Regions from separate parts of the Clostridium sp. MF28 genome, predicted to be linked through region 1. Evidence: riboswitches for the same ligand, from Rfam matches in the RefSeq annotation. Region 1 holds a riboswitch; each other region holds the start of a gene.
The links. Region 1 has a riboswitch for cyclic di-GMP ahead of AXY43_RS24530 (hypothetical protein). Riboswitches for the same ligand answer to the same signal wherever they lie in the genome.
Positions count from the first base shown of each region.

Region 1 (3,296 bases):
ATGATGAATAAAGAATGTTCCATCAACCTATGTGCATCTCACGGTTTTTTAAGCGAAGAACAATTTGTACTTTTAAAAGAAGCAGGAGTCACAATGTACCATGCAAACATAGAAACTTCTAAAAGAAACTTTCATAATATTTGTACTACTCATTCATATGATGACAAGATTAAAGAAATTAAACTAGCGCAAAATGCAGGTTTAAAAGTTTGTTCCGGTGGTATTATAGGAATGGGTGAAACTTGGTATGACAGAATTGACATGGCTATAAGCTTATCAGAACTTGGAGTTATATCTATACCAATAAATATATTAATGCCTATCAAAGGTACTCCATTAGAAAATTTAAAGAGGATTTCTAATGACGATATCTTAAGAACGATTGCTATTTTTCGTTACATAAATCCAACAGCTTATATTCGTATGGCTGCCGGAAGAACTTATTTTGAAGATGGCGGCATAGAAATTTTTCAATCTGGAGCTAATGCAACGATAACTGGTGATATGCTGACTACTGTAGGTAACAATACATGCCAAGATAAAATAATGTTGCAAACACTCGGTTTTTTAATTAAAAAAGAATTATAGAAAAGAAATATAATATATAAAGGAGATTTAAAATTATGGAAAATATACGTAGAACTAACGCACGTCAGTTAACAATAATCGGAATAATGAGTGCTTTTATATGTACATCTGCACCATTTTCAATTCCTATTGGTATAGTACCAATTACATTAACAAATTTGGCAATTTACCTTACTATATATATAATTGGAAAAAAGGAAGGAACAATTAGTTATCTTATTTATCTTCTCATAGGTGCATTGGGATTGCCCGTTTTTTCAGGATTCTCTGGTGGATTTACTAAATTAGCAGGGCCAACAGGTGGATATTTAATTGGATTCGCTTTTATGGCATTTATAAGTGGAATATTCATTGACAAATTTCCTAATAAAATTTTTATGTGCTTTTTAGGTATGCTGATAGGTACACTAGTAACCTACATGCTCGGAACAGTATGGCTAGCATATGTTGCACATCTACCATTTAATAAGGCTCTAACAATTGGTGTTCTTCCATTTATTCCTGCTGACCTCGCAAAGATGGTAGTTGCATCACTAATAGGGCCTCAGATTAGAAAAAGAATTAAAAGCGCTGGATTATAATAGTTAAAATATATATATTCGCTAAAAAGGATTTTCTTTAAATTATAACATTAAAGAAAGTCCTTTATATTATAAATCATTCAAATTCACTTCTACTTTTTTCTAACTTCTCTAAGTATTCTCTCACTTATCTCTTCAACTTCTTCATTATTCAATCCTTTTCTTTTAATAGCATTAGCAAATATATTTGTTATTTGTTCCCAATCACTAATTTTCTCTGAATGTAATTTTATCTCCTCTAATAGCTCATATACCTTTTTATTTATACCATTACTCTCCTCGTCAAATCTACCATATTATTATAACAAAAAAATAAGAATCATAAACAATATTTCTAATGTCCATGATTCTTATTAATTAAACCTCTTTATGAGAAAAGTCTGTAATTATTTTATTATCATCATCTTCCGTTTTCTTTATTTTGCCTAATTTAATCTTAATAGTTAGTGTCATGTCTTCCCTCTTCCTACATATTAATTAACGTGAATAATTAATCTTTATATAAGTATTATTTATTATTTTATAATTGAACTTCGCTTTTATACTATCAATACTCGATATCTTTTCAATATAGTACATATCTGCTAAAGTTAAATCTCTTAACTCTGCAACAAATTCAAATTTAGAACACTTTTCCAAATTATCATTTATAACTTTCATGATTTCATTATGTATCTTCATAGCATATCACCTCTCATATATATTAACTTTAAAAAACTATTTTATTTACTTTTAACTCTATTATGTTTAGTTCAAAAATATAAAAAACCAATCAAAACTAATTAAAAAAATTAATTAGTTTTGATTGGTGGGTTGCATCATTAACTCCAAATTCTCAAGATGCCCAAATACAGAGAATTTTTCACAGTTCCCAATCTTTGTATATTTATGTTACTTTATGTCTTTCTATGTATATATTATAACAATAATATAAGAAAAATCAACATTAAATGCAATATTTACCTTACAATAATTGTTACATATTTAAAGGTAATTATTAAATGTATAAAAAATTTTATTTACTGTCCTTAAATATCATATTTAAGTTTATTTTAATATAATGTTTATATTGAATTAACATATTTGTTATAATCTTGTAATAATTATCAGCTATAATAAGAAAATAAGATAATTTCTTATTAACTATTTATCCTTCTATATAAAATCGTTTATGGGTAACTTATTTATGTATTGTAATAAGTTACCCTTATTAATTTTATAATTCTCATATAGATATCCAAATTTAAAACTAAACTTATGTGATAACTTACCGAAATCATAAACTATACTTAGACTATGAAATGTCTTCCAACCAGAAATGAGTAATATACTTTTGTGGAATGTTTCATTGGTAATTTTGATGGATGTGATTCTTTGGCTATAAGTTGTTCCAAATGTGCTAGTTCAAAGCTTGTTCTTTGAGACTAGCACTTTGGGTGCAACTTTTATAGCCTTAGAATCACCCATCAGAATTACCTAGAAACTGGAACAAAAGTATGTTACTCATTTCAGCGAGTTATATGCATAAGTTAAGGTCTTAGTTGGGTTATCTATATTTCTTTATACAATTTATAATCTTAACTTTAGGTTATTACTAATAACACATCATTTAAATTAATATATCTTTTATAAAAAAACAGCATCCCCCATAATTTTCATAAAAAATTATGTAGAATACTGTTTAATGAATGTTATCATTCCCTGAATTTATGAATACTTTATATTAATACAACTTAGTATTTTCAATATTTTTAAAGTTTTCTACCCATTATCACACCCATGGCTGATGCCATCATAAGTCCTCTAGTCCATCCACTTGAGTCACCTAAACAATGTAAGCCTTTTATATTAGTTTCGAAATTTTTATCTAAATCAATTCTATTACTGTAGAATTTTATTTCTGGGCCATATAATAATGTTTCTCTGCTTGCAAATCCTGGAACTACTGTATCCATGGCTTGTATGAAGTTTAAAATATTTGTCATAGTTCTATATGGCATAGCTGATGTTAAATCTCCAGCTTCTGCATCTGGTAATGTATGTCTAACGTTTGATTCATACAATTCCTTTTCCCAAGTTCTCTTACCATCCAATATATCTCCATATCTTTGGACTAATATTTTTCCA
Region 1 covers NZ_CP014331.1:5,538,143-5,541,438, reverse strand. Annotated here, with positions in the region: gene bioB (biotin synthase BioB) at 1-588, shown strand, start outside; gene AXY43_RS24535 (biotin transporter BioY) at 624-1,169, shown strand; gene AXY43_RS24530 (hypothetical protein) at 1,647-1,850, opposite strand; cyclic di-GMP riboswitch class II at 1,968-2,051, opposite strand; gene AXY43_RS24525 (NAD(P)/FAD-dependent oxidoreductase) at 2,921-3,296, opposite strand, start outside.

Region 2 (3,296 bases), 2.8 Mb from region 1:
CTTCATTTTCAAATGGTTCTATATGGATATCTGATGCATTTAGCTCTATTGAGTTCTTAAATAAGTACTCTACCATTTTTACAACCGGAGCATTCTTAACAGTATCCATTTCATCTATATTAACTTTTAAATTCTTTGCTTCAGAACTTTCTTTTGAAAGTTGTTGAGCTGCCAAGCTAACCTGCTGACTGCTATAATATATTTCTATAAACTTTTTTATATCGTCTTTCTTTGATATGTATGATTCTATTTCAAACCCAGTAGATATTGCAACGTCATCTATTGCATATATATTTAAGGGATCTGATAACGTAACCTTTATTTTATTCTTTTCAAATCCGAATGGTATCAGATTATATTTATCACATAAATTTTTAGGAATTATACTTATAGCTTTTTTATCAAAATTTATTGTATTTAAATCTACTTTTTTAATTCCTGTCTGTTGTTCTATTGCTTCTATTATATCTTCTTCAGTTATAATCTTACTATCGAGTAGTATTTCTCCTAGCTTCTTCCCTAGTGTCCTCTGAGACTTTAATGCTTCTTGCAATTGATATCCTGTAATTTTTCCCGCATTTACAAGAATGTTACCTAGTCTTCTTTTTTCAGTTGCCATTCTGAGTCTCACCTTTCCTATGAATTATATATAAAATGCGGTATAACACCTTATATTTAGTATAAGTTTGCTATTCGATTTTCACAAGTAAAGTTATTGTAAAAAAGTGTATCTTCACATTAACAAATTCCAGTAAATTTTTAATATTTCCGCCCCGTAGAGCATTGAAATTAAACTTCCTATTGCTACAAAAGGCCCAAATGCTATTTTTTCTTTTGCCTTCTTTAATTTTAGTATCAAAACAATTATTCCTATTATTCCACCTAGCACAATTGCTAGAAATAAGCCTAATAAAATTCCTTTAATTCCTAGGAACAATCCACACACAGCGGCAATTTCAATATCACCTTCGCCCATTCCTCTTGTTAAAAACACTATTAGTCCTATGATTATTGCTCCTAGTATTCCTCCCAGAATTAAATCTAGAACATTATTCTTATATAAAACATACTGTAATAATATAAATAAAATGCCAACTATTCCTCCAAAAATCGTGGTGCTTGTAAATACAAACTGAGTATCGAAATCTATAGCACTAATTGCGATTAAAAGAGATACCAAAATACAATATTTTAAGGTAATCAGATCTAATCCAAACTTTACATACACAATTAAATACAACAATCCATTTAAGATTTCTATAATAGGATATCTTATAGAGATTTTTTCACCACAATACCTACATCTTCCTCTAAGAAATATATAGCTAAATACAGGCACTAGATCTAGTGGATTTAAGTTATGTTTACAGGTTGTACAATGGGATGGTGGGAATGCAATTGATTTTTCTATAGGAATTCTATAAATACAAACATTTAAAAAACTGCCTATAACTAGTCCTAAAATACATATTAATGCATAGTCCAAAAAATCACCTCTCATTGTATATTTTAATATTATTTAACTTTTTTGTAAACGTTGTTGTGAGCAAATTTGTATTTTATTCTCATTTTTTCAAAAATATTTAATCAAAATTATATTAAGATAATAAAAATTCATTCTCTTATTTTAATCATAGTAGCTAAAGTACCTCTTCAATATATCTCCACTGTATTTGCAAGTATATTACAAATTCTTTAAAAAAATATAAAAACCGGCCTTTATAAAATATAAAGGTCGGTTGCACTACTAACTCACCATATATAAAGTGCCCAATTAAAATATATGGATCAAAGTTTCCTTATAACAAAATATACTTGCTGTCTCTTTTATTTCTTACATAACATATTAAATATAGCCAATATATGCCATAGTAATTATACCATAATGATCATTAATTGGTCTATCTTGTTTAAAACTTTTTTCTTCTAATATTATTAGCAATTATTTACTTATAGTCCTACATTTTTGTCACTTTTCATATAAAATTTTAGAATAATTGCCATATATATTTCTATTCCATAATACCATGTTTACAATTTTTTTACAACTATTGAATAATATTGTTAATCATGTTTTACATATCTACACCAAAAGATGTTAGTTTCCAATCTAAAAAGAATTAGAAAATTGAATTTACAAGAAAATGCGTTTTATTTCTTTAATTGTTTACCACTCCTTAATTTTATTTAAGAAAACATTTATACTCAATTAACATTTTCAATATAATTTTGTAATAATTGTTTGTTATAATAACTTTGTAAGATAATTTCTTACTAATTATTTATCCTTCTATTAATAAATATAACAACCGTTTAGGGATAGCTGTTGTACCAGCCAAGCTATCCTTTTCTTTTACAGTTAATAAATCTACAGGTGGGCAAAAAAAACACCTCCAATATCAATTAACTATGCATATCAATATTGAAAGTGTTATTATTTTAATAAATATATTATTATCCAGTGATTTTGCACTTTTACAGTAACTTAAAATATTTTACTCATCCCATCCTTCAGGGAATTCAGCGTTGTGGTATACTTCTTGAACGTCATCATCGTCATCAAGTAAGTCTAACATCTTTTGGAACTTCTTAGCATCTGCTTCATCTATTGCTGTGTATGTATCTGGAATCATCTTAACTGAAGCTTCTAAGAATTCAATGCCTTGTGCTTCTAATGCTTCTCTAACTATTCCGAACTCTTCAGGTGCAGTTGTTACTACAAATACTTCTTCTTCTGATGCGAAATCTTCTGCACCAGCATCCAAAGCAATCATCATTAATTCATCTTCATCTTTATCTTCTTTTTCAATGACAATTTCGCCTTTTTCTTGGAACATAAATGATACACAACCTGATGTACCCATGTTTCCGCCGCCTTTTGTAAATGCACTTCTTACATTTCCAGCAGATCTATTTTTATTATCAGTAAGAGTTTCAACTATTACAGCTACTCCACTAGGTCCATAACCTTCATAAACTATATTTTCATAATTAACTGATGATAATTCCCCAGATGCCTTTTTAATTGCTTTTGAAATAGTATCATTAGGCATGTTTGCTGCCTTGGCTTTTGCAACTACATCTCTTAATTTTGCATTTATATCCTGGTTAGCTCCACCATTTTTAACAGCCATCACAATTTCTTTACCTATCTTAGTAAAAATCTTACCTCTTTTTGCATCTGTCTTGCCCTTTTTTGCTTGAATGTTATGCCACTTTGAGTGTCCTGACATATGTTTTCCTCCTTACTTTATTCGTAATAATTATCTCTATTTTTATAAATATATATTGCAATT
Region 2 covers NZ_CP014331.1:2,159,771-2,163,066, forward strand. Annotated here, with positions in the region: gene AXY43_RS09575 (GspE/PulE family protein) at 1-619, opposite strand, end outside; gene AXY43_RS09580 (prepilin peptidase) at 734-1,486, opposite strand; cyclic di-GMP riboswitch class II at 1,725-1,807, opposite strand; gene AXY43_RS09585 (YebC/PmpR family DNA-binding transcriptional regulator) at 2,496-3,233, opposite strand.
Region 2: another riboswitch for cyclic di-GMP. It lies ahead of AXY43_RS09580 (prepilin peptidase); the one in region 1 lies ahead of AXY43_RS24530 (hypothetical protein).

Region 3 (3,296 bases), 2.5 Mb from region 1:
AGAAAGCAATGGAAAAGAATTCAGTTGGATATACCAAAGTTATAAAAACGATAAGAAAAAGATATATGTTAGCATTGTGCATAATTATTTTGGCATTATTACTAAGTCAAATAATAGTGCAATATAATATAAATAATGAAATGAGCTATTCTCGGATAATCAATAAAGATTAAAAATAATAGAAGATTCAGATGGTAAAACATATAAACTAGAAATAAGTTTTGGATCAACTAGCTATAAGCTGAGTGAAGCAGATAATTTAGAGGAGCTGTTAAGGAAAGCTGATTATAAAATGTATGAAAATAAGAAGTTAAAAAAGGTTTCTAGGTAATGAAATATATGCCTCTTATAATCTCAATGAAGGAGGTATATATTTCATTATAAATCTGGAACACGTGTGCAAAAAGCGTTATTTAATTAAGATACATATGAAAGGCAAGCTACATGCAAAAGTGAAGATTATATAATGAATAAGAATTTAAGCATGGTAGGAGAAAGTAAAAATGATAAAATATTTACAATCTAAAACTCTTAAAATGGCATTATCAGCTACAATAGCAATTATTATATCAAATTATGTTGGTTTACAATTTGGAGTGACTTCAGGAATTATTGCAATCCTAAGTATTCAAGATACAAAAAAAGAATCTTTATTAGTTGCAGGGAGAAGAATAATTGCTTCTGCATTAGCCATTCTTTTGTCGTTTATGCTATATTTATTACTTGGAAATAACCCAATCATATTCGGATTATTTTTAATTATATTTATACAAACAACAATAATTTTAAAAATAGAGGAAGGAATGGTAGTTGGATCTGTATTATCAACACATTTACTTACAAGCACAAATATAAATATTTCATGGATTATAAACGAAGCACAATTAACTGTAATAGGAATTGGAGTAGCAATGATGTTTAATTTATATACCGCATCATTGGAAGAACAATTTGAAAAAAACAAAGAAAGAATAGAAGATTATTATAGAGCTATATTATCAGATATGGCAGTAAGCCTTGTTACTCAAGCTGTACCAATTTATGAAAAGCAAATATCAGTGAGCGTTGAGGAATTAATTAATAAGTCTAAATTTATGGCGCAGATAATAAATAATAACCATTTATTTAAAAAAAATGATTATTATTTGAGTTATATAGAGATGAGAATAATACAGCTAGATACAATGAAAAGAATGAAGAGGCATTTCTCGAGATTTTATATGACTTATGATCAAACTAGAATATTATCAGAATTTACAAATGAAGTTGCAATGAATCTTAAGGAAGATAATGATTGTGTAGAGCTTATAGATAAACTAAATTTGCTTAGGAAAGATTATGAAAAAATGGATTTGCCTAAAAATCGAAACGAATTTGAAAATAGAGCGTTATTATTTCAGTTTTTGAATGATTTAGAAGATTTCCTAGTTATTAAGAAAGAATTCAAGGAATCTTTTCAAAATAAGTAGAAATTATAAATATAACTTACTAAAATTAGTTTTAATGCCATTAATGGTAAAAATATTGGTATAAATATTGAAATTTATCAAAAATAAGTGTAAAATTATGCATATCATATGCATTGATAATAGCACACTTGCCGAAAGGTAGGGCCGCAAAGCTATGGGTCTAAAGAAATTCATTTTCAATGATTGCCAGGTTGCCAAAATGTAGTTATATAAACATTAGTCATTTGTTTATTTTTGGTGCCTATTAATAATTAATAGGTACCTTTTTATTTTGATACAAAATCATTGAAATATGTGTATATGGTAACAATTTAAATAAAGAAAGGTTAGGTGTAGTAAATGAAAAAGTATCAACTGTCTTTGGACAAAGCAAAAAAGGAGATTAATATAAGGATATGGGGAATGTTTGAACCAAACGATGCTAATAGTTTTGTTGAAGATTTTAGAAAAGAACTATCTCCTATACAAACTTCAGAATATGTATTGAATTTTGACGCAAGAGAGTTAAACGTTTCAAGACAAGAGATGTTACCAATGTTAGAAGGATGTTTTCAAATGTACAAGGCTTGCAAGTTTGTAAAGGTTATAGCAAATGTTGGTAGCAATATTACTTTAAAGATGCAATTATCAAGAATAAGTAGGAACACTGGATTGGTAATTGAAATAATTTAAAATGATACATAATTTATAATATTAAATTGAATTACATTAGCTAGGAGATTATTATGGGAATAAGACTAAGTTGTATTGATGTTTGTCATGCATCAGAAGTTGTTTCAAATGATATTTATTTAAAACATTTTGAAAAACAAGATAAAGATGTAGAACATTTATTAGTAGATATAATGGGTAGAGATAAACGATTTATGTTTAATGAACAGGAGACAACTTTATCTCTAGCAGTAAAAGTAGCAAAATCAGTATTAGATAAGGCTAACTTGACAGGTAGTGATATAGATGTACTAGTTTATTCATCTATATTATCGGAATATGTAGCACCAGCAACATCTATTTTAATACATAAGGAATTAAATGCAGGAAGAAATGTAATGTGTTTTGATATGAATGCTAATTGTGCTGGCATGACTGTTGCATTAGAGAATATGTCAAATTATTTAGAATCGTCGAAGCGAGCTAAAAGAGCATTAATTATTGGTTGTGATGATGTTGATTCATTAGCTGACCCAAATAATGAGCTTTGCTATGGAAATTATGGACATGCTGCATGTGCAATAATTTTAGAAAAAGTTGAAGAAGAGTGTGGGATAGTTGATGCAGAATATTATATAAACACAGAGGAAAGTCATAACATTATGTATCCAAGTGAAGGATTCTCTAATTTTTTCAAATCAAAAGATGTAAGCGAACTTTATCTGAAATGGTTGCCATTTGATGGTGGGGCATGTGTTTATCCCGCAGCAGAGATTGCTAAAAAGATGCTGAAGAAAAATGGCTTAGAAAATGAAGATATTAAGATGTTTTGCTTTTCTCAGTTTGCGTTTATAAATATAAAAAATATAAGACAACTTTTAGATATAGGAGAAGATAAGAGTATCTATATAGGAAATAAATATGGATATACTGGAACTACTAGCCCTTTCATAGCATTGTATGAATCGATAAAGGAAGGTAAAGTTAAAAGAGGTGACTATGTAATTTTCTGGACTATTGGATCTGGTTCTCAGAGTATAGTTATGTTATATAAATATTAATATTAGAAAACGCACTTCATAAATATAACCTTCTGTAGTAAAATCTATAGAAGGTTATATTTATGAGTTTGATGCTATCATATGAAATGCAAGTAAATATACTTCGGATAAATAT
Region 3 covers NZ_CP014331.1:1,895,961-1,899,256, reverse strand. Annotated here, with positions in the region: gene AXY43_RS27795 (hypothetical protein) at 9-173, shown strand; gene AXY43_RS28735 (diguanylate cyclase) at 176-331, shown strand; gene AXY43_RS08520 (aromatic acid exporter family protein) at 504-1,469, shown strand; cyclic di-GMP riboswitch class I at 1,581-1,668, shown strand; gene AXY43_RS08515 (hypothetical protein) at 1,830-2,141, shown strand; gene AXY43_RS08510 (3-oxoacyl-[acyl-carrier-protein] synthase III C-terminal domain-containing protein) at 2,195-3,181, shown strand.
Region 3: another riboswitch for cyclic di-GMP. It lies ahead of AXY43_RS08515 (hypothetical protein); the one in region 1 lies ahead of AXY43_RS24530 (hypothetical protein).

Region 4 (3,296 bases), 880 kb from region 1:
ATAAATATTTTGATTCCGAAAAACTATGAAAATATCGCTGAAGGTTCTAAGCAGCAGGTTGTATCCACTTTAGCATGCGCCGACTTTCCTAGGGAAGCTCGACTCATTACATTCGCTGAGGAAGTTCGAGAACCCAAAATAAAATTTTGGACTCTCACTTCACAAGCTAAAATCGAACAACCTACAGCTAAGAACCTTTAACAGCTCATTTTCAAATGTTTTCTCCACAAATATATTTACAATTTCTAGTAAAGACATGAATTTAAAGTTCTAGCAAATTTGCTTATCTAATAAGTCGGAGGTTTAAATTGGATATATAATTACAGTTTAGCTTCTAATGTAACACTTCCACAAAAGCAAGATTTTTATTTCTAGTATAGAATATATTCAGGCATAGATATGGTTTGGAATATGGATATCTACTTGAAGTGGATTATGAATAAAAATTATAATTTCTAGCGAATTTGTTTATCTAATAAGTCGAAGATTTAAATTGGATATCTATGAAAATTAGTTTTATGAGTATATTTACGGAAAGAAGAGGGAAGCTTTTACTGATTTTTTATTTTTAGAGGAGAGGGATTGTTATGATAGTTGATATTCATTCGCATATAATACCTGGGATTGATGATGGATCTAAGGATATGGAAATGACTTTGGAGATGCTTAGAAATGCGGAAAAAGATGGTGTTAAAGAAATTGTGGCTACTCCTCATTATTTACTTGAGTATGGAGAAGCTACAATTGATGAAGTTAAGAATTATGTGAAGGAAATTAATAATATTTTAGTGAAAGAGAACATAGATATAAAGGTATATAGTGGTCAGGAAGTTTATTATACTGAAAAGATAATAGAATACTATATACAAGGGAATATTGGGACTATAAATGATTCTAGATATATGCTGATTGAATTTCCGATGAGAAAGTTTGATGAAAGTATATTTGACACTCTTTATGAGCTTCAAGTAAGAAATATAGTACCAGTAATTGCACATCCAGAAAGATATATTCCTATTATACAAGATCCTAAGAATATTAATAAGTTTATTAATGAAGGTTATTTATTCCAAGTAAATGCTGGAAGTATAGATGGAAGATTTGGAGAAAAAGTTCAAAGGACAGCTAATGTGCTTCTAAATAATGGGATATATAACTTTATAGGGTCTGATGCTCATAATATTAATAGAAGAAATACTGGTCTTAGTACGGCTTTGGATTTAATAAATAAAAGCACAATCAAGGATGTATTTAAAGATAGTTCTGAAAAAATGCTAAATAATGGGGAGATAAAGTTTTCAGGAGAGAAAATTAAAGAAAAGAAATCGATATTTGGATTTTTTAAAAGATAAATTTATTGTTAAATGTCTAACAATGGGATAAATTTCATGAGATGGATTGTCGAATCAATATTAACAAATTATTAATTATGTGGTATAATCTGTGATAGAGAGACGTTGATCCATATGTTTATCTGGGCACTTTATATATGGTGAGTTATTAGTGCAACCGGCTTTGATTTATGTTAAGGTTGGTTGCTTTTTGTGAATAATAAGGGGAAAATTTGTTCGTTTGGTGATAATGAGCTTTAGGGGGAGTAGTATGCAGCAGTTAGAATTTAACAGTGAGGAAGTTTTGTTTAAAGAACAACTGGAAACGGAAGACAGCAGAATAGGATATTGTTTTTTAAAGAGAACTATGGATGTGTTTTGTTCATCTATTGGACTTATAATTTTAAGCCCAATATTTTTAGTTGTGGCCATTTTAATAAGATTAGAATCAGAAGGAAATTCTATCTTTTCGCAAGAGAGAGTCGGAAGAAATGGCAAAAAATTCAGGATGTATAAATTTAGATCTATGGTGGCCAATGCAGAAGAATTAAAGGACAAGCTAAGTGCTAAAAATGAAATGGCTGGACCAATGTTTAAAATGAAAGAAGATCCAAGGGTAACTAAAATAGGAAGATTCATAAGAAAAACAAGTATAGATGAATTGCCACAATTAGTTAATGTCTTAAAAGGTGAAATGAGTTTAGTTGGACCGAGGCCATCACTTCCAAAAGAAGTAGTGAAATTTGAAGATTGGATGATGGAAAGATTAACAGTTAAACCAGGACTAACTTGCTACTGGCAAGTGTCTGGAAGAAGTGATATTGGCTTTGAAGATTGGATGAGATTAGACGTTAAGTATGTTAGAGAGAGAAATACTCTAGTTGACATAAAGTTAGTTTTAAAAACATTCGGGGTGTTTTTTGGTGATGAACATGCGAGATAGATTCATTTGGGCAGAGTTTGATCTGTGACTCAATAAATATAGAGAAATATTGTCGTAATTTTAATAAAAAAGTTTCAGATATGGTAATGGCATCTAAATTTATATCGAGTTAGCAACTATTTAATGTCCATAGATTTTATAGAAAAAGAATTCGAAGGGTAGAGGATAATGGAGACTAAGAAAAAGAAGATTTTATATATTGTTGAAGCCATGGGCGGAGGTGTGTTTACATACATCGTTGATCTCGCTAATGAGCTAGTTAATGAGTATGATATGTACATTGCATACGCGGTACGTCCACAGACTCCATCAGATTATAAGGATAATTTCGATAAGAGAATCCATTTGATCGAGGTTAAGAATTTTGGTAGAGTAATTAATCCTGTGAAAGACATAAAAGCTCTTAGAGAAGTAAAAGCGATTGTCAAGAAGGTTAATCCAGATATTATTCATCTCCACAGCAGTAAAGCGGGGGTAATTGGAAGACTTGCTTTTAATGGTAAGAAAAATCCTTTGTTTTATACGCCTCATGGTTATAGTTTCTTGATGCAGAACTACAAATTTGCAAAGAGAATGATGTTTAAGATAATTGAAGCTGTATGTGCTAAAAGAAAATGCACGACCATCAGTTGCAGCGAGGGTGAGCATCAAGAGACTTTGAAACTTACCAAGCGTGCTACTTATGTAAACAACGCAGTCAATCTAAATGATTTGCAGAAGATGATTGATCAGGTGGAAGTGAAAGAACATCCTTATACAGTGTTTACGCTGGGGCGTATTTGCCATCAGAAGAATCCTGCGCTATTTAATAAGGTTGCGGAGGCTATGCCGGATGTAAAGTTTCTTTGGATTGGTGAGGGTGAACTAAGAGAAGAATTAAAAGCACCTAATATTGAAGTTACCGGGTGGACTGAGCGAGGAGAGGCGTTAAGAATGTCTATGAATGCAGATGCATTTATCCTGACTTCTTTGTGGGAAGGCTTGCCGATGAGTTTGCTTGAGTCCATGTATATGAAGAAGCC
Region 4 covers NZ_CP014331.1:4,659,721-4,663,016, forward strand. Annotated here, with positions in the region: gene AXY43_RS20420 (tyrosine-protein phosphatase) at 588-1,352, shown strand; cyclic di-GMP riboswitch class II at 1,442-1,524, shown strand; gene AXY43_RS20425 (sugar transferase) at 1,603-2,274, shown strand; gene AXY43_RS20430 (glycosyltransferase) at 2,443-3,296, shown strand, end outside.
Region 4: another riboswitch for cyclic di-GMP. It lies ahead of AXY43_RS20425 (sugar transferase); the one in region 1 lies ahead of AXY43_RS24530 (hypothetical protein).